DNA from 2 places in the Paenibacillus sp. FSL W7-1287 genome. Region 1 is predicted to be linked to the other one. Evidence: predicted binding sites of a transcription regulator. Region 1 holds the regulator's gene; the other holds the start of a gene.
What was found. The regulator NrdR, encoded in region 1, represses ribonucleotide reductase genes. The targets are predictions, from matches to a motif close to AACACNATATATNGTGTT.

Region 1 (10,517 bases):
AGCTCGATGAGATCGTCGAAACGAGCTTGAAATCAGCTGCGCTGTGGAACGAAGTAAAGGATCATCTTAAGCGTTCAGCTTTATCTATCTCCGGTGGTCAGCAGCAGCGTCTATGTATTGCAAGAGCACTTGCTGTAAATCCTGATATTCTTCTTATGGATGAAGCAACATCAGCACTTGATCCGATTTCAACACTGAAGATTGAAGAGCTTGTGCAGGATCTGCGAGATAAATATACGATTGTTATGGTTACGCACAACATGCATCAGGCAGCTCGCGTATCTAATCAAACGGTATTTTTCCTAAATGGTGAAGTTGTTGAGTATGATGATACAGAGAAGCTATTCTCGAATCCTGAGGATCAACGCACAGAGGATTATATTAGCGGTCGCTTCGGTTAAATAAAAATAGAAAACGATTGGGGAGGATTCCATCATGATGACGTTTCGTAAAGAATTTGACCAAGGTCTTGAGCAATTGAATCAATGGCTTGTAGAAATGGGCGAGTTTGTTGAACAATCAGTTGAAAAAGCAATTAACTCACTGAAGGATAATGATCAGGAACAGGCAAAAAAGATTATTGCAGATGACGTTAAAGTCAATGAGATGGAAGAAAGAATATTAGAGCTTGGCTTAAAGCTGATTGCTACGCAGCAGCCAGTTGCTAAGGACCTTCGTAGAATCATTGCAGCATTCCGAATTGCCAACGATCTTGAGCGTATGGGAGACCTGGCTCGTGATATTGCTAATGCGGTGCTAAGATTGCAAGGAGAGCCTCTTATTAAGCCGATTATTGACCTGCCACGTATGGGTGAGATTGCTCGTAACATGACGTATGAAGCGATACAGGCTTATGTGGATGAGAATGTGGACCTTGCTTATAAAATGGCAAAAGACGATGATCAAGTCGATGCGCTATATAGTCAAATTTCACGCGAGCTCGTTTTGCTTATGATGGAAAACCCACGCAATATCGCACAAGCGCAAGTGTTAAGCTTCGTTGGCCGCTATATCGAGCGCTATGGTGATCATGCAACGAATATTGGTGAGAGTGTTGTCTACCTCGTGACAGGCAAACGTCCAGACCTAAACGCTTAAGAGGTAGTTCAAAAAGATTCAGCTTTGATCACGAAGTTGAACTGGAAGTTGATTCGACGTCGAATTTTGAATTCAGCCGGGCCTTGTGGTGCTCACGTACATAATTCGTACGCTGCGCTCCTCTGTCCCTAGCTTCTTTCAAACTTCTCGGTGCTGAAAGCTGAACTTTTTGAATCTTTATTGAAGTGGAAGTCAAAAAGATTCAGCTTTGATCACGAGGTTTAACTGAAGGATTAATCGACGTCGAATTTTGAATTCAGCCGGGCCTTGTGGTGCTCACGTACATAATTCGTACGCTGCGCTCCTCTGTCCCTAGCTTTATTCAAACTTCTTGGTGCTGAAAGCTGAACTTTTTGAACCTTTATTGAAGAGGTAGTTCAAAAAGATTCAGCTTTGATCACGAAGTTAAACTGGAAGTTGATTCGACGTCGAATATTGAATTCAGCCGAGCTTTCCGATGCTCACGTACCCAAAACGTACGCTGCGCTTCTCAATCTCTAGCTTCATCCAATCTTCTCGGTGCTGAAAGCTGAACTTTTTGAACCTTTATTGAAGAGGTAGTTCAAAAAGATTCAGCTTTGATCACGAAGTTAAACTGGAAGCTTAATCGACGTTGAATTTTGAATTCAGCCCTGCTGAAAGCTGAGCTTGGTGATCATACATGTATTGTTTTGTCGAAAAAGGACTTTCCCTAGATCAAATGATTAGGGAAGGTCCTTTTTGTGGTATCATAATAGAGTATGTTAAGTTAAAAAGAATGAGGTGCAGCTTCAAATGAAAAAATGGATGCTTATAGATGGGAATAGTATTACATATCGTGCGTTTTTCGCTATGCCGCCTCTTACAAACTCTTCAGGTATGCAAACGAATGCGATCTACGGATTTACTACCATGCTATTGAAGCTGATTGAAGAGCAAAAGCCAACGCATATATTAGTAGCCTTTGATGCTGGGAAAACGAATTTTAGACACGAACAATTTACAGAATATAAAGCCGGACGACAGAAAACTCCTCCTGAGCTATCACAGCAGTTTCCAATGCTGAAGGAGCTTATTCAAGCGTTTGGTATTGCTCAATACGAGATCGAAGGATATGAAGCTGATGATATTATCGGTACACTTACTGCCGAAGCGGACAAGCAAAATGTTGAAACCCTTGTCATCTCTGGTGATAAGGACATGCTGCAGCTTGCTTCGTCTAACGTAACAATCGCTGTTACACGCAAAGGTGTTAGCGAGGTTGAGCTTTATTCTCCCGCAACGATTCAGGAAAAATACGGACTAGAGCCGAAGCAAATTATAGATCTTAAAGGTTTAATGGGAGATACCTCCGATAATATCCCTGGCGTTCCAGGAGTAGGAGAAAAAACAGCGCTTAAGCTGCTCCATCAGTTCCCAACGGTCGAAGAAGTCATCGAAAACTTAGATGCTCAAAAAGGGAAGCTTAAGGAAAACCTTACGAATCACCAGCAATCTGCTTTAATGAGCAAGCAGCTAGCGACGATATTCCGCGAAGTTCCGATTACATTGACTGAGGAGCAGATGTCGTATAGCGGTTATGATTCATCGACACTAGCCGAACAGCTGCGTAAGCTCGAGTTTAAGTCATTGCTAGAACGTCTTGATGTAAGTGTGGGCAGCAGCTCCAATCAAGAGGAAGCAAAGCAAGCGCTAGAAGCTCTTCGTATTCATCATTTGACTGAAGATAGCCTTGACCAGCTGCCACAGCTAATCGATTACTTGGGCAAAGAACAGGAGCATGGCTTATACATCGAAGCGATCGGAGACAATCCGCATCATGCAACGTTCAATGGTTTAGCAATTGCGTTTGGGGATGAGGTATTTGTCATCTCGCCTACATTATTAAAGCAGCAGGAGCTAGCTGAAGTTGTTAACTGGCTTGGCGACGAACAGATCAAAAAATATGGATACGATTTACATAAGATAGAGCTTGTATTGCATTGGCACGGTATTAAGCTAGGTGGGGGTTTCTTTGATGTACAGCTTGTTGCGTATTTATTAGACCCAACAGACGGTAATCAGCTTTTACATACGATAGCTGAACGTAATGGTCTGCTTGGACTGCGTTCAGACGATGAAGTCTATGGTAAGGGAGCAAAGCTAAAGCTTCCAGAGCAGTCTGTGCTCTTTAATCATTTGGCGGTGAAGGCGAGCATCGTTCAGCAGCTTGTACCAAAGCTGAATAAGCAGCTAGAGGATACGTCAATGACCTCACTTTATTATGATCTTGAAGGACCATTATCTCGGATACTGGCGACTATGGAGCGACAAGGCATCAGTGTGGAGCGCAAAGAGCTGGAGCAGCAAGGTGTGGAGCTTGAGGCCGCCTTATCCCGACTTACAACTAGCATATATGAGCTTGCTGGCATGGAATTTAAGATTAGCTCTCCTAAGCAGCTAGGTGAAGTGCTGTTTGAAAAGCTTGGATTGCCTGCCAAGAAAAAAACAAAAACAGGCTATTCTACTGATGCTGAAGTGCTTGAAGAGCTGGCTCCGTATCATCCGATCGTTCAGCATATTCTTGATTACCGACAGCTGTCTAAGCTTCAATCTACATACATTGAAGGTTTGTTGAAGGAGATCAGAGAGGAAACGGGGCATATTCATACGTACTATCGTCAAACGATAGCAGCGACAGGACGATTAAGCTCTCAATTCCCTAATCTACAAAACATTCCAATTCGTTTGGAAGAGGGAAGAAAAATAAGAAAAGCATTCGTTCCATCTGAGCCAGGCTGGAGTATTGTTGCTGCAGACTACTCTCAGATTGAGCTTCGTGTTCTTGCTCATATCTCGGGTGATGAACGGTTAAAGGAAGCGTTCAATCATAACCTCGATATTCATACGAAAACAGCAATGGATGTTTTTGGAGTTACAGCTGATCAGGTGGACAGCAATATGCGCCGATCGGCGAAAGCAGTGAACTTTGGTATTGTATACGGCATTAGTGATTTTGGACTATCACAAAATCTAGGAATCACACGTAAGGAAGCGTCACAGTTTATTGAGCAGTATTTTAATGTGTTTAGCGGTGTTCGCAAATACATGGATGATATTGTAGCTGAGGCGAAGCAAAACGGCTATATCGTTACATTGCTGGAGCGTCGTCGTTATGTTCCTGATATTCATGCCTCGAACTACAATATACGTTCATTTGCAGAGCGAATAGCGATGAATACACCAATTCAAGGCTCAGCGGCAGATATTATCAAGCTGGCTATGGTTCGCATGAATGATGAGCTTAAGCAGCGCAATCTACAAAGTCGGATGCTACTGCAGGTGCATGATGAGCTTGTTTTCGAAGTGCCACCGAATGAGCTTGAGCTTATGAAGGAGCTTGTACCGCAGGTTATGGCAGAAGCAATCAAGCTTGACGTTCCTCTCGTTGCTGAAGTAAGCTATGGCGATAGCTGGTATGAAGCGAAATAATTAAATTGAGGTGACGGAAATTGCCAGAGCTACCAGAGGTAGAAACGGTTGCTAGAACATTAAAGTCGCTTGTTGTTGGAAAAACAATCGAGAATGTTCAAGTGTTTTTGCCTAGAATTATTCAAAAACCAGAGGAAATTGAGCAATTTTGCGATGCTTTGATCGGACACAGCATTGTCGATGTAGCAAGAAGAGGAAAATTTCTTCGAATTATATTAGATGGTTTGGTTCTTGTTTCCCATTTACGTATGGAGGGCCGCTACGGGGTATATGTCGATGATGAGCCTGTGGAGAAGCACACCCATGTTATATTTGATTTTACGGATGGAACCCAGTTAAGATATAAGGATGTTCGTCAATTTGGTACGATGCATTTATTCAAGGAGGGTGAGGAGCTGCTCGAGCTCCCGCTGAGAAAGCTGGGTGTTGAGCCGTTATCGGATCAATTTACGTTCGAGCTGCTTCGCAGTAAGCTGGAAAAACGTACATCCAAAATAAAGCCACTCCTATTAAACCAAGAATTAATTGTTGGATTAGGGAATATATATGTCGATGAAGCGCTGTTTACTGCTAAAATACACCCGGAGCGTACGCCAGATACGTTAACAACTCAGGAATGGAAAAGATTGCATCAAGCTATTGTGGATACGTTAAGTCGTGCTGTTGAAGCAGGAGGTTCATCGATTAAGTCCTATGTTAATGGACAAGGTGAAATGGGGATGTTCCAGCAGCAGTTGCTTGCATATGGTCGAGTAAATGAGCCGTGCAGCAGCTGCGGGACCCCAATTGAGAAATTCGTAGTTGGTGGTAGAGGGACGCATATCTGTCCCAAATGTCAGCGAATGAAAAAATAGAATAATCACGGATATCCTTACCTACGCATATGATACGTTACGCTTGTAGGCATTTGTCTACGACGTATTGTACTGATGTAGGAAGGAGTTCGAACATGTTATTCATACATTTTGCGTCTATTGCGGCATTAGCCATTGCAGTGAGTCTTGATAGCTTCGGTGTTGGAATAACCTATGGTTTGCGTAAAATAACGATTCCGTTTCTTTCAATAGTAATTATAGCTTGCTGCTCCGGCGGTGTTATTGCTATTTCCATGCAGGCGGGTACTTGGCTTACCTCTTTTTTACCGCCAATTGTAGCAAGTCGAATCGGTGCAGTCATATTAATTGCAATTGGATGCTGGGCTTTATATCAATTTTATCGAAATCTACGTGAGCAAAAGGAAGTTCATACTGAGCTAGTGCAAGATGGTGATGATCATGGACAGCAAGCACAGCTTAGCAACGAGCATGCGAAGCCTGAGATGATTAATTCTACATTGTTTACAATTGAATTTAAGCGACTTGGAGTGGTCATACAGATTTTACGTAAGCCACAGACGGCAGATTTTGATGATTCTGGAACGATATCCTCCTCTGAGGCCTTGATGCTTGGCATAGCACTGTCTCTGGATGCGCTTGGGGCAGGACTCGGAGCGGCTATGCTTGGGCTTCCAGCCGTTTATACGCCATTAATCATTGCATGCTTTAGTGCGATGTTTCTTATAGTAGGTACGATGCTCGGCCGTAAGCTCTCACATTTACCGATGGTACATTATATAAGTGGTTTGCCGGGACTGCTGCTCATTTTATTAGGTGTAATGAAATTATTTTAGTGAGGTGAATGCAATGCTGATCGGATTAACAGGCGGAATTGCTAGTGGTAAAAGTACAGTCAGCGCAATGCTAGTTGAGCATAATGCTTTGCTTGTTGATGCGGATCAGGTTGCTCGCGAAGTAGTGGAGCCGGGAGAGCCTGCTCTACTACAAATCGCGAAAAGCTTTGGTAAGGAAGTACTCTATCCAGACGGTAGCTTAAATCGAAAGCAACTAGGGTCTATTGTTTTTTCTGACTCGGACAAGCTTAAACAGCTGGAGCAGATTACTCATCCAGCGATTCGAGAACGAATGCTTCAAACCATTGAGGTGTACAAGCAGCAGCAGCCTCATGCGTTAATCGTAGCAGATATCCCTTTATTGTATGAAACGAATCAGGCTCATTTATATGAAGGGGTACTTGTCGTCTATATCCCTCGTGAGCTGCAGCTTGAACGTTTAATGAAGCGAAATGGTCTAACAAAGGATGAGGCGGAAGCACGAATTGCATCCCAAATGGATATTGAAGAGAAGAAAAGTCGAGCCAACTGGGTTATCGATAACTCTTCAACGTTAGAATACACCCGGCAACAGGTTGAATCGCTTATGAAAAGGCTAGGTAGCGAATGAAGAAAAAACGAACGCGCCGTAAACTGCTGCTGTTAGTCATCATATGCTTTATCGCAATTCTATTTATTCAGTCGAGCTGGTTAAGTAAATGGATGTACCCTGTGAAATACGAAGGAATTATTGTTGAAATGTCGGATAAATATGAGGTTGATCCGCATCTGATTGCAGCCATTATACGTGTCGAATCCAATTTTCAAACAGGAAGAGAATCCCATAAGGGAGCCGTTGGATTAATGCAGCTAATGCCTACAACTGCAGAATGGATTATCGAGCTAACTGATATGGATAAATTTACAGTTCAAGAGCTCAAGTTTAATCCTGAGTCGAATATAGAGCTAGGGGTATGGTATATTAAGCATCTATTAGATCGATTTGATGGAGATCTTATTAAATCGGTCGCCGCTTACAATGCTGGACCCGGTAACGTAATAAGGTGGCTGGAGGAAGGCACGTGGGATGGAAGCTATGAGTCTGCAGATCAAATCCCATTTGGAGAAACACGGAAATATGTACAGAAGGTTATTTATTACTACAATAAGTATAAAGAGCTTTATCCTAAGCTAAAGCACGAAGCTCATCATGCTCAAATGGAAATTGATGCAGTCGGCAAATCAGAACTTTAAGCTGGACTGAGATAAAGCTGCAATATTATAATATGATTAACAATTGAGGCGTTAATAAGCAATGAGACTGCCCTAAGTAGGGCAGACCCATTGCATCATACTTCTAGAACACTAAATTATAAATTAACGACCTGCTAAAGATTGTTCCGCGATTTGGACAAGGCGACGAGTGATGTTACCACCGATATAACCAGTCTCTTTTGTAAGAACATTACCGTAGTAACCGTCTTGTGGAATCGCGATACCAAGTTCTTGCGCTACTTCGAATTTCAATCGATCAATAGCTTCGATTGCTTGAGGAATTAGCAATTGGTTGCTGTTACGATTTCGTGACATATTGTTTCACCTCCTTGCGGTTGGTAAAAGTATTATGTGCGAGATTTAATGATTTATTACAGGAAACGTCTGGCAAAAAGAAAGGAGGGTTATAGATGAAGTGCCCATACTGTGATTACTCAGGTACTAAAGTTTTAGATTCCCGTCCTGCTAACGAAAACAAATCCATTCGTAGGCGTCGTGAATGCGAGAAGTGCAGTCGACGATTTACAACATTTGAGATGATCGAGGAAACGCCGCTTATCGTTATTAAGAAAGACGGCAGCCGTGAAGAATTTAGCCGTGATAAAATTCTTAGAGGCTTGATTCGAGCATGCGAAAAGCGTCCAGTTCCAGTGGAACGCTTAGAAGTGATCGTGTCTGAGGTTGAGAAAGAGCTTCGAACGACAGCTCTTGCAGAGGTAGATAGCAGTGCAATTGGAGCTAGTGTTATGAAGCAGCTGTATCCAGTTGATGAGGTTGCATATGTACGATTCGCTTCTGTATATCGTCAGTTTAAAGATATTGACATGTTCATGAAGGAGCTTAATACATTGCTGTCTAACTCTAGAATTCCTTCTTCTGAGGAATAAAAATATGAAGGGGTCTCAAAGTCACTTTTGACTTTGAGACCCCTTTTGTGTGCTTCGTAAACAGTGAGGTTTTAATTGCTGTTGTCCACTGATTTCATCGCTCCGTAAACAGTGAGGTTCCAATTGCTGTTGTCCTCTGATTTCTCGAATAATCATCTGTTGTAGAAATCAGAGGACAAAGGCAACCGCTTCGCTTTTTCACTCTCACTGTTTACTCCGCTGGGCGTCTTTGAGGGTAGTAGCTGTGAAGTGCCCTCACCGTTTACTCCGCTGGAGCGATTGCGGGTAGTAGCTGTGAAGGTGCCCCTCACCGATTACTCCGCTGGAGCGTTGTTTGGGTAATTGCTTCGGTGTCCCTCACTGTTTACTCCGCTGGAGCGATTGGGGTAGTATCTTAGAAGTGCCTTCACCGTTTACTCCGCTGGAGCGATTGCGGGTAGTATCTTAGAAGTGCCTTCACCGATTACTCCGCTGGAGCGATTGTGGGTAGTAGCTGTGAAGTGCTCTCACCGTTTACTCCGCTGGAGCGATTGTGGGTAGTAGCTGTGAAGGTGCCCCTCACCGATTACTCCGCTGGGCGCCTTCGGGCAACCGCTATGATGGCAGGATTGTTACGGCTGCTTGTTTGCCGCTGAGTTGAATGCCCGTTGCTGCCTTTCCATAAGCTTTCAGGTCTATAATGACTTGCTCTAGCAATGCCTTTGCTTGAGGGCCTTGCTTTCCGCTTAGCTTGATAACAAGGGCTACGGGATGTCCGGATTGCAGCAGCTTTTCACATTGCTTAAGCTTCGTATCATAGTCGTGCTGCTCAATGGTCGGTGTCAGTCTGATTTCCTTTTCCTTTTTTGGAGCGGAGGATTTGGGCTGAACGACCTGCTTCGCTTTTCCGCGAGCGATGAGCTGGCATTGTGGGGGGCTGCTCATTATGTTGATACACACTAAATCAGCTTGCTGTTCTCTAGCAAGCTGTAGCGCTTTTTTTGTAGCAAGATATCCTAGGTTTTGTCCTTCTAAATCAAGCAGCTCTACTTCCGCTGCTTTTATTTTATCATTCATCATTAAAGCCATTGTATACTCTCCTAAATTTTAAGCATAATATGTGTCAGTTAATTAATCATGGAGCTTCGATATGAGTGCCTCTGGATTAAGAAGTGTAAGTTTTTTATTGCTTAATTCAATAAGCGCTTGATCTTGTAATTCGATCATCACTTTAGACACTGTTTCTCTAGCAGCGCCAACCGTATCAGCAAGCTGCTGATGTGTAATTTTTACAGGAATATGACAGGTACCATCCTCGCGTGTTGATCCGACCTCTTTACCTAGATCTAATAAGCGGCGGATGATACGGTTTTGTACCGTAAGAAAGGTCAAATCATAGATCTGATTATTGGCCTTACGCAATCTTTCCATTGTGTAATTCAGCAAAAGAAACGGAACATTGCGATCTTTTTCTACGAGCTGGTGAAAATCAGAACGGTGAAGTGAATATACCTTTACAGCTGTCAGTGCTTCAGCAGTAGCAGAACGAGATAGACCTGGCTGCATTAATGCCATCTCTCCAAAATATTCCCCTTTAGCTAGATACGCTAGCGTGATTCGTTTAGCTTTGTTAGAGGTATAGATACTTACCATACCAGAGCGTACGAAGAAAATTTGATTTCCCTCGTCTCCCTCATGAAAAATAACGCTCCCTTTCTTATAAGCTTCTTCACGCATATAAGGTACAAGTGTTTCTAGCAAAACCTGGTCAATATCTTTAAAGAACGGGATATTTGCTCTTAATTTATTCATATCAATAATTTTCAACCCATGATTCCTCACTTTTATATTAAAAATTTATAATCGTGCTTGCGACTCCTTCGTTCTTTTTGCAATATCTATAGGTCGAATTTGAGGATTGAATGTTAAGAAAACGCTTAGCTACGCACTATCTTCATGATAACGATAAGCTCGCCGTTTATCAATCTATTCAATAAAAAAATAGATCAACAAAGAATTAGCGCTTTTTCTCTGCTTCTCTGAGGCAAAAAAGGGCTCTTTTTCGTTGTAATCCTTAAATGATACCGCTATGATTAAATTAGTACATTTTACTTAGTTAAAGAATGACGAAATGCCAATATACTTAACGTAGCTATTTTGAGGAGGAATGGGATGAAACC
Region 2 (10,517 bases), on a different contig from region 1:
ATTTATCGATGATATCATTGCTAATGGTGATGGTGCTCGTGGTGTTGTAAAGATCATTCAGCAGGCTGGGGCAACGCTTGTAGGAATGGGTATCGTCGTTGAAAAGTCGTTCCAGGCAGGTGCGAATTATTTCCGCGAGCAAGGCTATCGTGTCGAATCTCTAGTGAAAATTGCTTCACTTGAATCAGGAGAAGTTGTATTTAAAGATTAATTTCCATTGGATTATGGTTGAGAGTTCACTTTATCTTCCTTATAATAAAAGGAAGAGCGAAGGGGGGCGTAAGTAATGGAACATTTAACGAATCAATTTATGAACGAAAAAATTACGGATGCAAAGGTAGCCTTCGAGCGTGCATTGGATTGCAAGCATACTGAGTTTGATGATTTATATCCGTATATGATTGAGCATCCTCAATTTTTCTGGTACAAACGTTATGTGGCTTGGTCTGAATTACTTACGATTGTAAAGCTATGTGAAGAGCTGTCCATCGCATGGAAAGAGCAATTTACAGAAAAGCAGGCTTCTTATATCGAGGACAGAGTGATGTCTTCAAAGGTGCTAGATGAATGGTACGAAACGAATGATTCGAAGGAACACGCAATTAATGAATAATGTTGTTGAAAGTCTTAATGAATGCTTCATTCATTAAGACTTTTTATTCATTCGCTTTATGAATCCAAGGAGGAAGTTATGATAACTGAGGATAAACTGAACGAGTTTCGTGTATCCGGTGAACTCGTAAGAGTGGTTCGAGATAATATAGAGAGTAATGATGTTAAAGGAATCGTAGTTGCATGGGATGATGAAATTGTTTTGGTACGAAGACCAAATAAACGAGTCGTAAAGCTTAGTCGTGCGTATCAATATATAGCGGCATCTGAAGACAGACCAACCATTGTTGATTAAGGAGAGATGATGATATGCTATGTCCAATATGTGACGGAATTGCTTTAAGAGAAGTTGAGAAGAATGGGGTTTTGATTGATATCTGCCCGTCGTGCAAGGGAGTCTGGCTTGATCGAGGAGAATTGGATAAGCTGATGCAGGATGTACATGCTGCCCACCAGGAGTATGATCAGTTGCAGGCTTATGCTGCTTCCCAGCAGCGGCAGCCACATCGTCAACCATCCCCTCCGCCATATCAGGCGGCACCTTACCCGCCTACGAGTCACGGGTATCATCCTCATTACAAGGATAACTACAAATACAATAAGAATGTCAAATACGATAAATATGGACGACCATATCGCAAGAAGAAATCCGTGTTTAATATGCTTGAAGATCTATTTGACTAACAAAAATGAGTGAGAGGCAAAATAGCCTCTCGCTCATTTTTGTTTTTCCGATAAATACATAGCGAGCAACAATTTGGTTAACCTAATTTCATGTCTTTTAGAATGAAAGGGGTAATGTAATGAAGAACATAATTGCTCTAGCTATCGTGCTAGTACTTTTCAATATGAGTCAAAGCGATATGATTTATGCTGAACAAGAGGCTGAACGACAAGCAACGAATGAGAAGCAAGATATACACCGGATGGCCATCGTCATTGATGATCTTGGGAACAAGATGGAAGGTACAGACGAAATTTTATCGATTGAAATGCCTGTTACCGTTGCAGTGATGCCCTTCTTACCGACAACAAAACGCGATGCCGAGGCCGCACATGCTGCTGGTCATGAAGTAATTGTTCATATGCCCATGGAGCCAAAGAAAGGCTTGAAAAAATGGCTGGGTCCCGGTGCTATAACGGTTGATCTCTCCAACGAGGAAGTAAGGGCAAGAGTAGAAGCAGCCATCGATCAGGTACCTTATGCGGTAGGCATGAACAATCATATGGGCTCTAAAGTGACAGAGAATGAGCGAGTGATGCGCATTATTCTTGAGGTATGTAAAGAGCGAAACCTATATTATTTGGATAGTAAAACGTCATTTAAGACAGTAGCTGGAAAGCTCGCTGAAGAATTAGGGGTTCCGTACGCGGAAAATTCTTTATTTCTAGATGATGAATATACTGCTATGCATGTACATAGACAAATGCAGAAGGCATTCGAGCTATTACAGGAACGAGAATCAACGGTTATTATTGGACATGTCGGTCCTCCGGGAAAATATACCTCTGCAGAGCTGGTTAAATCCATTCCAACTCTGCAGCAATTTGGGAAGCTCGTCTATTTGAGCGAGCTAATAAAAGCAAACCTAATTGATCCAGAAGTATTGTGATATACCGTCTGCGATCGACCGTGCAATGTTAGTTTGTTCAGGCGGGGAGGTTAGTCGAGCACGATCTTCGCTATTACTAATGAAGCCTAGCTCGATGAGCACTGCTGGTGATTTTACATGCTTTAGCACGTAAAAGGTTTTTACAGCTATTGGACGTTTAGCAGTATTGTACAGGTTGTTCATCTCAGATTGAATGCTGCTTGCTAGTAAATAGCTTTCACCGCTTTTTTGGTGAAGCACGAGTGGTCCATGTGCTCTTGGAGTGCCTGAATTAACGTGCAAGCTGACAAAAATAACATGCTTAATTTCTCTCGTTAGTCCCATACGCTGCGACAGATCCCTTAAATGCCTAGAAGACGTGCGATGCCACCGATTGTCATCGCTTAATGCATAATCATGCGAGCGATTCATAATGGCCGGAATTCCACGACTTTGCAATAGGGCGTATAGTCGCTTTCCAACTTCTAAATTAATGTCTTTCTCATAGAGGCTGCCATGTGAAGCGCCACCATCGACACCACCGTGACCAACATCAATAATGACGGCTGTTGCTGGTAAATAAGGGGTGATAGGAACCTCATTGTTGACGTTGTGATCAGGATTAGTCTCATCCCAGCGCAACGCTGAGTCTGCAAGTGAAGGCTGTAAAGCATTTAGGGACCTTGCATCAGCAGCATCACTTATAGGTCCACATAATGTGAGAAGAAACAACCATGCGATAACGTATAGTATGCGGTAATGTTTCATCAATCGTGTCATAAGTTCACTGCCTTTCGCTTCTATGCCGTTGTCTAGATTATAATGGCTGATGATTTGTTATTTCATTCATCGATTGAATTACAGTATACAGGGCAATACTACAGCTATAAGGGGGTGCAGACATGGCTAAAAAAATTTCTGGCCAAGAATATGTACAATATTTAACAGAGCAGTTTGTTGAGTACATTGAAAAGCCATCCGAGCAGAAAATTGAGGCAAAAAAACAAGCCAAAGCTCAGAAAGAGCAATGGCTAGTTAGATGGTTTGGTGCTGGTGGAGCATCTCTGCAGCTATGGCTTAATAAAAGGCGAGAGTCACGTTAAAGCTCATACTGTGCACAATCATAAAATGAACCTTGGTCCATTAAGGTCTCGTATGGGATATAACGTGTTAGCTGATCATTTTCACTTTGCAACGCCAAATATAAATCAAATTCATTCCATTCATGATAGCCGGTAATAGAGTAGACAGAAAAAACAAGATTATTCCAGCTTTCTGTTGTATAGCGCAGCTGACTGCCTAGCTCAATCATCACTTCAACTGATGTATCGTCCTCAAAGCTGTAATTGAGTGGTTCAGTTGTCAGCCAAGGCATGACGTCATAAGGAGAAAAATAAGTAACAGAATCTATACCAGTAATTAGGGCAGGCTGCTTCGATGCGCCTTGCCCTATTTGTGTATGTTGTTTTGAAGCAGCCTCTACATCACTTTTCTGAATTGGAAAATCCTCTAATAAAAAAGGTTCAATATATGCAATCGCATCATTCTTCTCCTCACTGACGGGAATAATGCTGTGGAATGGCCCTGCATAGATCAACTGGTCCGAGTGCTCAGCTAGAATTTGGAGCGAAGCTGGATCACCTGTACCGTATTCGCTAAGTGCATACCCGCCTTGCTCTACGGCATGGATTATCATATAACCGACCACTTCATTTTTTTGCTTTAATAGCACAAGCCAGCCATGGGTGCCTGGCCCTAAAGAAGAGATCGTAAGGGAAGCATTCTTCCAGTGCGAGAAGCTCGGCTGCTGCATTAATTGCTCATGCCACTGCTTAGCAGCCTTAGTTATTTCCGTTTGATCGCTTTGAATAGTTTCCTTTGGTGAAGCTAGTAACGAATTTAGCGGCAGATAGCTAGAAAGCAGTATAGACGTTAATAATGGAGCAATCACGATTCGAAGCATCATTTTTTTCATCAAATCACCTCTTTACAATCGTACTGGACAAGCCAAAAAAAGAGTGTTACATCTTGTCACGAGTTAGCCTGTGTAAATCTTCTTTTTTTGTTGAGCTAGGGAGGATCTCGTCATATCTGCATTAATCAATTCCATCAAGATGAAATATTCCGCTATTAATGACGGAAACCGTAACACGAGGCTCATATTGCCAGCGAATTTCTTCTTCTCTTTTTTCCTTTAATTGCTCGATTTCGAGCTTTTGCTCCTCGTCTGTTGCTTGAGCAAGCAGAGGCTTATAAAATCCTTCTAGTCGCTCTAGCTCCTCTTGTAGCCGTGCCTGTGCTTTCTCAGCCCACTCGTAATTGTAGCTTTTCAGTCTTTTTTCTAGATGACTTTCTGCAATAGACAACGCCTTTGTATAAGAAATTCCATTTTTCGCGATATGTACATTCGCTGGCAGCCGAGGCGACAGGCGCATCGAAGTGAGTCGATCGTAAAACTGCTCCTGGCAATGACCAGTAACTAACGAAATGCCTAGGCTATGAATCTCCTCACGCTTAAGATCACAGCTGAATTCAACCATATAGTTAATGCCAAGCCATACGGTATATGGTCTTGAGTCATAAGGATGGAGTGTACGAGTCTGTGGCTCCTGATATAGACAAACATAGCTGCCATTATTCTCCGCTGATTCAAATAGCTGTTTAAGTCTGCTAGATCCAAAGTGCAGATGCTCTCTTGGTATACGCGGGAGAGGCTTTGGAACGATTCCGTAAGCTCGCTCCATCGCTTTTTCTTCCGGGGTTAACAGCTTAGGCTCCTCGACAGGATGTTCTGCTAATGTCGCCTCGTATTTTTCTTCGTCCGTTACAAACAAAAAGCTCATCGTTTCAGGCGTTTCATTCAGACGATCGATGAAGCTCCAATAATACGGCCGATTAGTTAGCTCTCGATCTGCTGCTTGCGAAAGCTTTACTTTAATATGGTATGGTGATTTATCTAAAATCTCACATTGAGTGGCTTCTAAATACTTTAAGACGAAGCGATGAATTTGTTTTGTATTCATAAGTCACCTCGGTTAATTATTAATTTTGTCTTCTTGATAGGTCGTAATACTTGCACCGATATGATCAATCTCTTCATGCAACTGCTGACTGCTGCGAGAGCGAAGAATGGCTTTAGCTAAGCGCTGCTCGATCGAGCCTTCTTTTGATTCGAGCCGCTCGATAATATGATCAAGTTCGCCGATAACTAGCTCGAACAGGTTTATTTTTTCGTGCAGCAGATGAAGAATATGTTCTTCGATTGTATTTTTAGTGCACAAATTAAAAATGTTTACGTCCTCGGTCTGACCAAGACGATGTACACGGCCAATACGCTGCTCAACACGCATTGGATTCCACGGAAGATCAAAGTTAATCATATTGTTGCAAAATTGTAGATTGATACCTTCGCCTCCGGCTTCTGTAGCGATCAGCACGCGTGCTCTGCCGCGGAAGATATCCATCATCCAATCCTTCTTGCCGCGATTCATGCCTCCACGGTAAGGAACAGCTGGAATGTTATGCTTCTCGAAGAATTGAAGTAAATACTCCTGCGTCGCTCGATACTCTGTGAATAGAATGACCTTACCTTCGCACTCATTAATAATTTCAAGCGCTTTTTCTGCTTTCGTGTTGGAGGTGATTGCACGAATGACTTCAACGAGCTCCCATACGCGAGCACGAACTGGAGAATCCTCAGCTGTTTTTTTGAACATATTGACAAGGGTTAAAAAAACAGCATCTCGACTGCTGCACACTTCTCGTTGAAGCGTCACTAACGAAAGAATGCTGCTTATATCAATTCCATCTTGATTAGCTTGCTGCTGGACGAAATCCGTCACTGCGTCATAGAGTGCCTGCTCTTCCTTTGAGAGCTCCAGTGTTATATTGCGAACGATACGTTTTGTAAAATGAATCCCTCCGTCACCTCGACGATTGCGAATCATAATGGAGGATAGGATGTGCTGCAGCTGCTCTTCGTTTTTTGGAAGTCTCTTATCTGCCACGTAATTGCTATTAAATTCCCCTTGAGCGCCTAGCTGACCAGGCTTCAGTAAAGAAATCAAGTTAAATAGCTCCTCAAGATTGTTTTGAATCGGTGTAGCCGTAAGCAGCAAGCAATACTTTTTGCTAAGCTGTGTTGCAAATTGATAATTGGTTGTCTTTTTATTTTTTAATTTATGTGCTTCGTCAATAATGATTAGATCATAATCAGTAGCTAGCACTACTTCTCTATGAGGATCGCGCTTTGCGGTATCGATCGATGCAACCACAATCTCATTGCCCCAGCTATGGGATTTTTTTTGTGCCACCGCCGCAATGCCGAATTTCGTATTCAATTCACGTACCCACTGCAGCACAAGCGAGGCAGGCACGAGAATTAAAGCTTTTTTTACAAGCCCGCGCAATAAATATTCCTTAAGAATTAAGCCAGCTTCGATCGTTTTACCTAAGCCGACCTCATCGGCGAGAATTGCACGACCACCCATTTCATTCAGCACTCGCTTTGCAGTTTCCAGCTGATGAGGCATCGGCTCAATGCTAGGCAAGCTCCGAAGGCATAACAGCTCATCAAACGAATGGATGACGGTTGCTTCACGCGCCTCCATTGCGAGCTGGAACATGCTCCATTGATCCCACGGGCCATTATGCTCGATGCGCTGCTGCAGTTCTTTAAACCACTCACGCTGAAAGCTTACATTAACAGCAGGATGTATCGGTTTTTGATGCGTATCGTCATTCGAAGAATTTGTAGTAAATAATCGATTATTCATAGTTGCTCCTTTATCTATCATTGCTTAGCTCTAGTATTCCCCAAACGATGGTAAACATAATCTGAGTGGGCATCGGAAAGCTTAGTTACTAAAACGTTCAAAAAGCAAGACTATAAAAACTATATATTGTATGTTATTATTATTTAGGCACTACATATTGGATAATTTGATGAGGAGTGACTTAGATGAGCACGTTGCAAGGTTTGAGTGAGAAGATTTTTCTAGACCGTTATGCACGAAAAAATGCTGATGCTTCTCAAGCGCAGCCTGGGGATACAGTACTTGTTTTGTTAAAGGAAGACTTGGCGTTTCCGGTTAAGGAAGCGGGGGAAGTAATCGCTCGTCGCGGAGACGAGGTAGATGTCTTAATGCGAAGTGGTGAGACGGTTACGACAACGATTGCCAAGCTTACACATACATTGGAAAAAACACCAGCAGAAATGTGGGATCGATTAGCAGCAGCAATGTCCAGTGTTGAAGCTTCTAAGGAACAGCAGCTTTGGCAGGAGCGTTTCCGCTATATTTTAGATGATTGGAAGTTAGTTCCAGGCGGTCGGATTGCTGCTGGAGCTGGAGCAAGCGATGAGCTAACACTATTCAACTGCTATGTTATCCCATCTCCGCATGATAGCCGTGGCGGAATTATGGCAACATTGACAGAAATGACTGAGATTATGGCGCGAGGCGGAGGCGTAGGCATTAACTTGTCATCTCTTCGTCCAAAGCGTACCGTTGTTGCAGGAGTTAACGGCTCCTCAAGTGGTTCCGTTTCGTGGGGCGGATTATTCAGCTATACTACTGGTTTGATTGAGCAGGGCGGAAGCCGGCGCGGTGCGTTAATGCTTATGATTAATGACTGGCATCCAGACGTGATGGAGTTTATTACCGTTAAGCAATCGATGGGGAAAATTACAAATGCGAACCTTTCAGTTTGTGTAAGTGACGCCTTCATGGAGGCTGTTAAGCAAGATGGAGATTGGGAGCTCGTATTCCCAGATACGACAGATCCAGAATACGATGAGCTGTGGAATGGCGACCTGGACGCTTGGCGTAAGCTTGGTAAACCGGTACACGTTCATTCTGTAATGAAGGCTAGAGAGATCTGGCATACGATTATTGAATCGGCTTGGAAATCTGCTGAGCCAGGCGTTGTGTTTATGGAGCGCTACAACAATATGTCTAACAGCTGGTACTTCAATCCGATTATTTGTACAAATCCTTGTGGTGAACAGGGACTTCCAGCTTGGGGCGTATGTAACCTGTCGGCCATTAATTTATCTAAGTTTTATGATGAAGCTAACGATGATGTGGCGTGGGACGAGCTTGGTAAAGTGACGCGCTGGTCTGTTCGCTTCCTCGATAACGTTATCGATCGTACACCATATCATTTTGAAGAAAATGAGAAAAATCAGAAAAAAGAGCGACGCATTGGACTTGGTTCAATGGGACTTGCTGAGCTGATGATTAAGCTGAAGGTACGCTATGGATCACCAGAATCTCTGAAATTCCTTGATAAGCTGTATGGCTTTATTGCGAAGGAGGCATATCTTGCTTCCGCAGAAATCGCTGGTGAGAAAGGAAGCTTTGAAGCGTTCGACGCTGATCTATTCCTGCAAAGCGGATTTATGAAAAATATGATTTTGGAGTTCCCTGAGGTTGAAGAGGCGATTCGCGCGACAGGTATGCGCAACGTTACAGTTATTACTCAGGCGCCTACTGGATCTACCGGTACGATGGTTGGTACTTCTACAGGAATTGAGCCTTATTTTGCATTCCAATATTATCGTCAAAGTCGTCTAGGCTTCGATGCTCAATACGTTCCTATTGCGCAGCAATGGCTAGATGCACATCCTAACCAAGAGCTGCCGGATTACTTTGTTACGGCAATGAGCCTAACAGCAGAGGATCATATTCGCGTCCAAGCAGCCATCCAGCGCTGGGTGGATAGCTCAATCTCTAAAACAGCGAACTGTCCGAACGACTTCACTGTCGAAGAAACAGAAAAGCTATACGAGCTTGCATATGAGCTTGGCTGTAAAGGTGTAACGATCTATCGTGATGGTAGCCGTGATGTACAGGTTCTGTCCACATCTTCAAAGGATGAAGAGAAGAAGGATGAGGTGCAGCCTGCTCAAGAAGCTGCTGCAAGCATTACTGAGCCAGCGACAGGTGCAATGGATGTAGCTGGTCAGACTCGCTCCGTTGCGAGCAGCGATGATCGTCAATATAAGCGTCGTCCACAGGTATTGCTTGGAGCGACGTATCGTATGAACACACCGCTTGGCATGGCATACATTACGATCAATGATCTAGATGATGTGCCTTCTGAAATATTCCTTATCGTTGGTAAAGCAGGCTCTGATGTGTTTGCAATGGCGGAAGCTCTTGGCCGCGTATGCTCATTGTTCCTACGCTACGGCGATCATGGCAACAAGGTACAGCTGCTTATTAAGCATTTGAAAGGCATCGGAGGCACTGGTGCAATCGGCTTCGGTCAGCATCGTGTGGAGTCTATTGCTGACGCTGTTGCGAAAGCGTTAGAGCTTCACCTGCAGAATAAGGAGCATGCTTCAGCGGCTGAGCATTCACTTCCAGGACATTTCCTAGCTGAGGATACTGTGGCGTCAACTGTAGCGCCAACTGTTGAAACTCACACGCACAAAGGGAGCACAGACGGCGTTGATCTATGTCCATCCTGCGGCTCAGCAAGTCTCATTAATATTGAAGGCTGTAAGCAATGCAGCTCTTGCGGCTATAGTAAGTGTGGATAAGTAAAGTGTAATTTTATACAATAGATAATGAAATAAAAATAAGAGGGTGCATCTTAAATTTAGATGCACTTTCTTTGTATTAAAAAGGTATTGTCAGTTTCGTTATAATGAGTGCTATAGCAATAACCTATGAATAAGGATTGGAGTCTACAATGAATAATAGTAAATTTTTTATTACAGCAATTCTGTTAGTTATCTTAATAATTGGTTTGTCAGCTTGTGGGAATTCATCTGATGACAAGGTATCAATCGATAATCAGATTGAAGACGATGAAATATCAGAGAGCACGGATACATTTTCAAGTGAGCCACCTAATAACACAGATAAAGAAGTTTCGACAGAGAATGAAAACTTACAGGAAGACTCTATAGAAGATACAGTATCAAAAATAGAAGCAAGAAAAAAAGAGTTTATAGAAAAATTGGATAACATTCAAAAGGAACTTGATGCTTTACCAGAAAAGAAGGATTCCGATGAAGGTGTAACAAACGCTATGAAGAACTATTATGGAATTTCTTACGAAATGTATGATAAAGCATTAAATGAAATTTATGCTTTGCTAAAAGAAAAGTTATCTCCAGAGACAATGGATACTTTAAAAACAGAGCAAATTAAGTGGATAGAACAAAAAGAAGATACCGCGAACGAGGAAAGAAAAAAGTATGAAGGCGGAACGTTTGAAAATGTTGCTTATTATATATCTACATACGAGTCAACAAAGGAAAGATGTTATGAATTAGTTAACGAATATATGACAGATTAAAAG

Region 2: a site for NrdR is predicted at 7,095-7,112, ahead of NSQ99_RS13310 (adenosylcobalamin-dependent ribonucleoside-diphosphate reductase). Genes of this name have one in related genera too.

What each region holds. Positions count from the first base shown of each region.
Region 1 is NZ_JBBORD010000002.1:131,268-141,784, forward strand. Features, by position in the region: gene pstB (phosphate ABC transporter ATP-binding protein PstB) at 1-401, shown strand, start outside; gene phoU (phosphate signaling complex protein PhoU) at 439-1,098, shown strand; gene polA (DNA polymerase I) at 1,873-4,548, shown strand; gene mutM (DNA-formamidopyrimidine glycosylase) at 4,569-5,402, shown strand; gene NSQ99_RS20720 (MntP/YtaF family protein) at 5,498-6,217, shown strand; gene coaE (dephospho-CoA kinase) at 6,231-6,827, shown strand; gene NSQ99_RS20730 (lytic transglycosylase domain-containing protein) at 6,824-7,450, shown strand; gene NSQ99_RS20735 (alpha/beta-type small acid-soluble spore protein) at 7,574-7,786, opposite strand; gene nrdR (transcriptional regulator NrdR) at 7,882-8,358, shown strand; gene infC (translation initiation factor IF-3) at 8,953-9,426, opposite strand; gene NSQ99_RS20750 (Crp/Fnr family transcriptional regulator) at 9,469-10,149, opposite strand; gene NSQ99_RS20755 (2-hydroxyacid dehydrogenase) at 10,510-10,517, shown strand, end outside.
Region 2 is NZ_JBBORD010000001.1:2,919,083-2,929,599, reverse strand. Features, by position in the region: gene NSQ99_RS13360 (xanthine phosphoribosyltransferase) at 1-211, shown strand, start outside; gene NSQ99_RS13355 (hypothetical protein) at 287-613, shown strand; gene NSQ99_RS13350 (hypothetical protein) at 692-907, shown strand; gene NSQ99_RS13345 (TFIIB-type zinc ribbon-containing protein) at 922-1,296, shown strand; gene NSQ99_RS13340 (divergent polysaccharide deacetylase family protein) at 1,416-2,225, shown strand; gene NSQ99_RS13335 (N-acetylmuramoyl-L-alanine amidase family protein) at 2,202-2,972, opposite strand; gene NSQ99_RS13330 (YqzE family protein) at 3,107-3,307, shown strand; gene NSQ99_RS13325 (hypothetical protein) at 3,304-4,179, opposite strand; gene NSQ99_RS13320 (YqhG family protein) at 4,301-5,227, opposite strand; gene NSQ99_RS13315 (DEAD/DEAH box helicase) at 5,240-6,979, opposite strand; gene NSQ99_RS13310 (adenosylcobalamin-dependent ribonucleoside-diphosphate reductase) at 7,165-9,750, shown strand; gene NSQ99_RS13305 (lysozyme inhibitor LprI family protein) at 9,903-10,514, shown strand.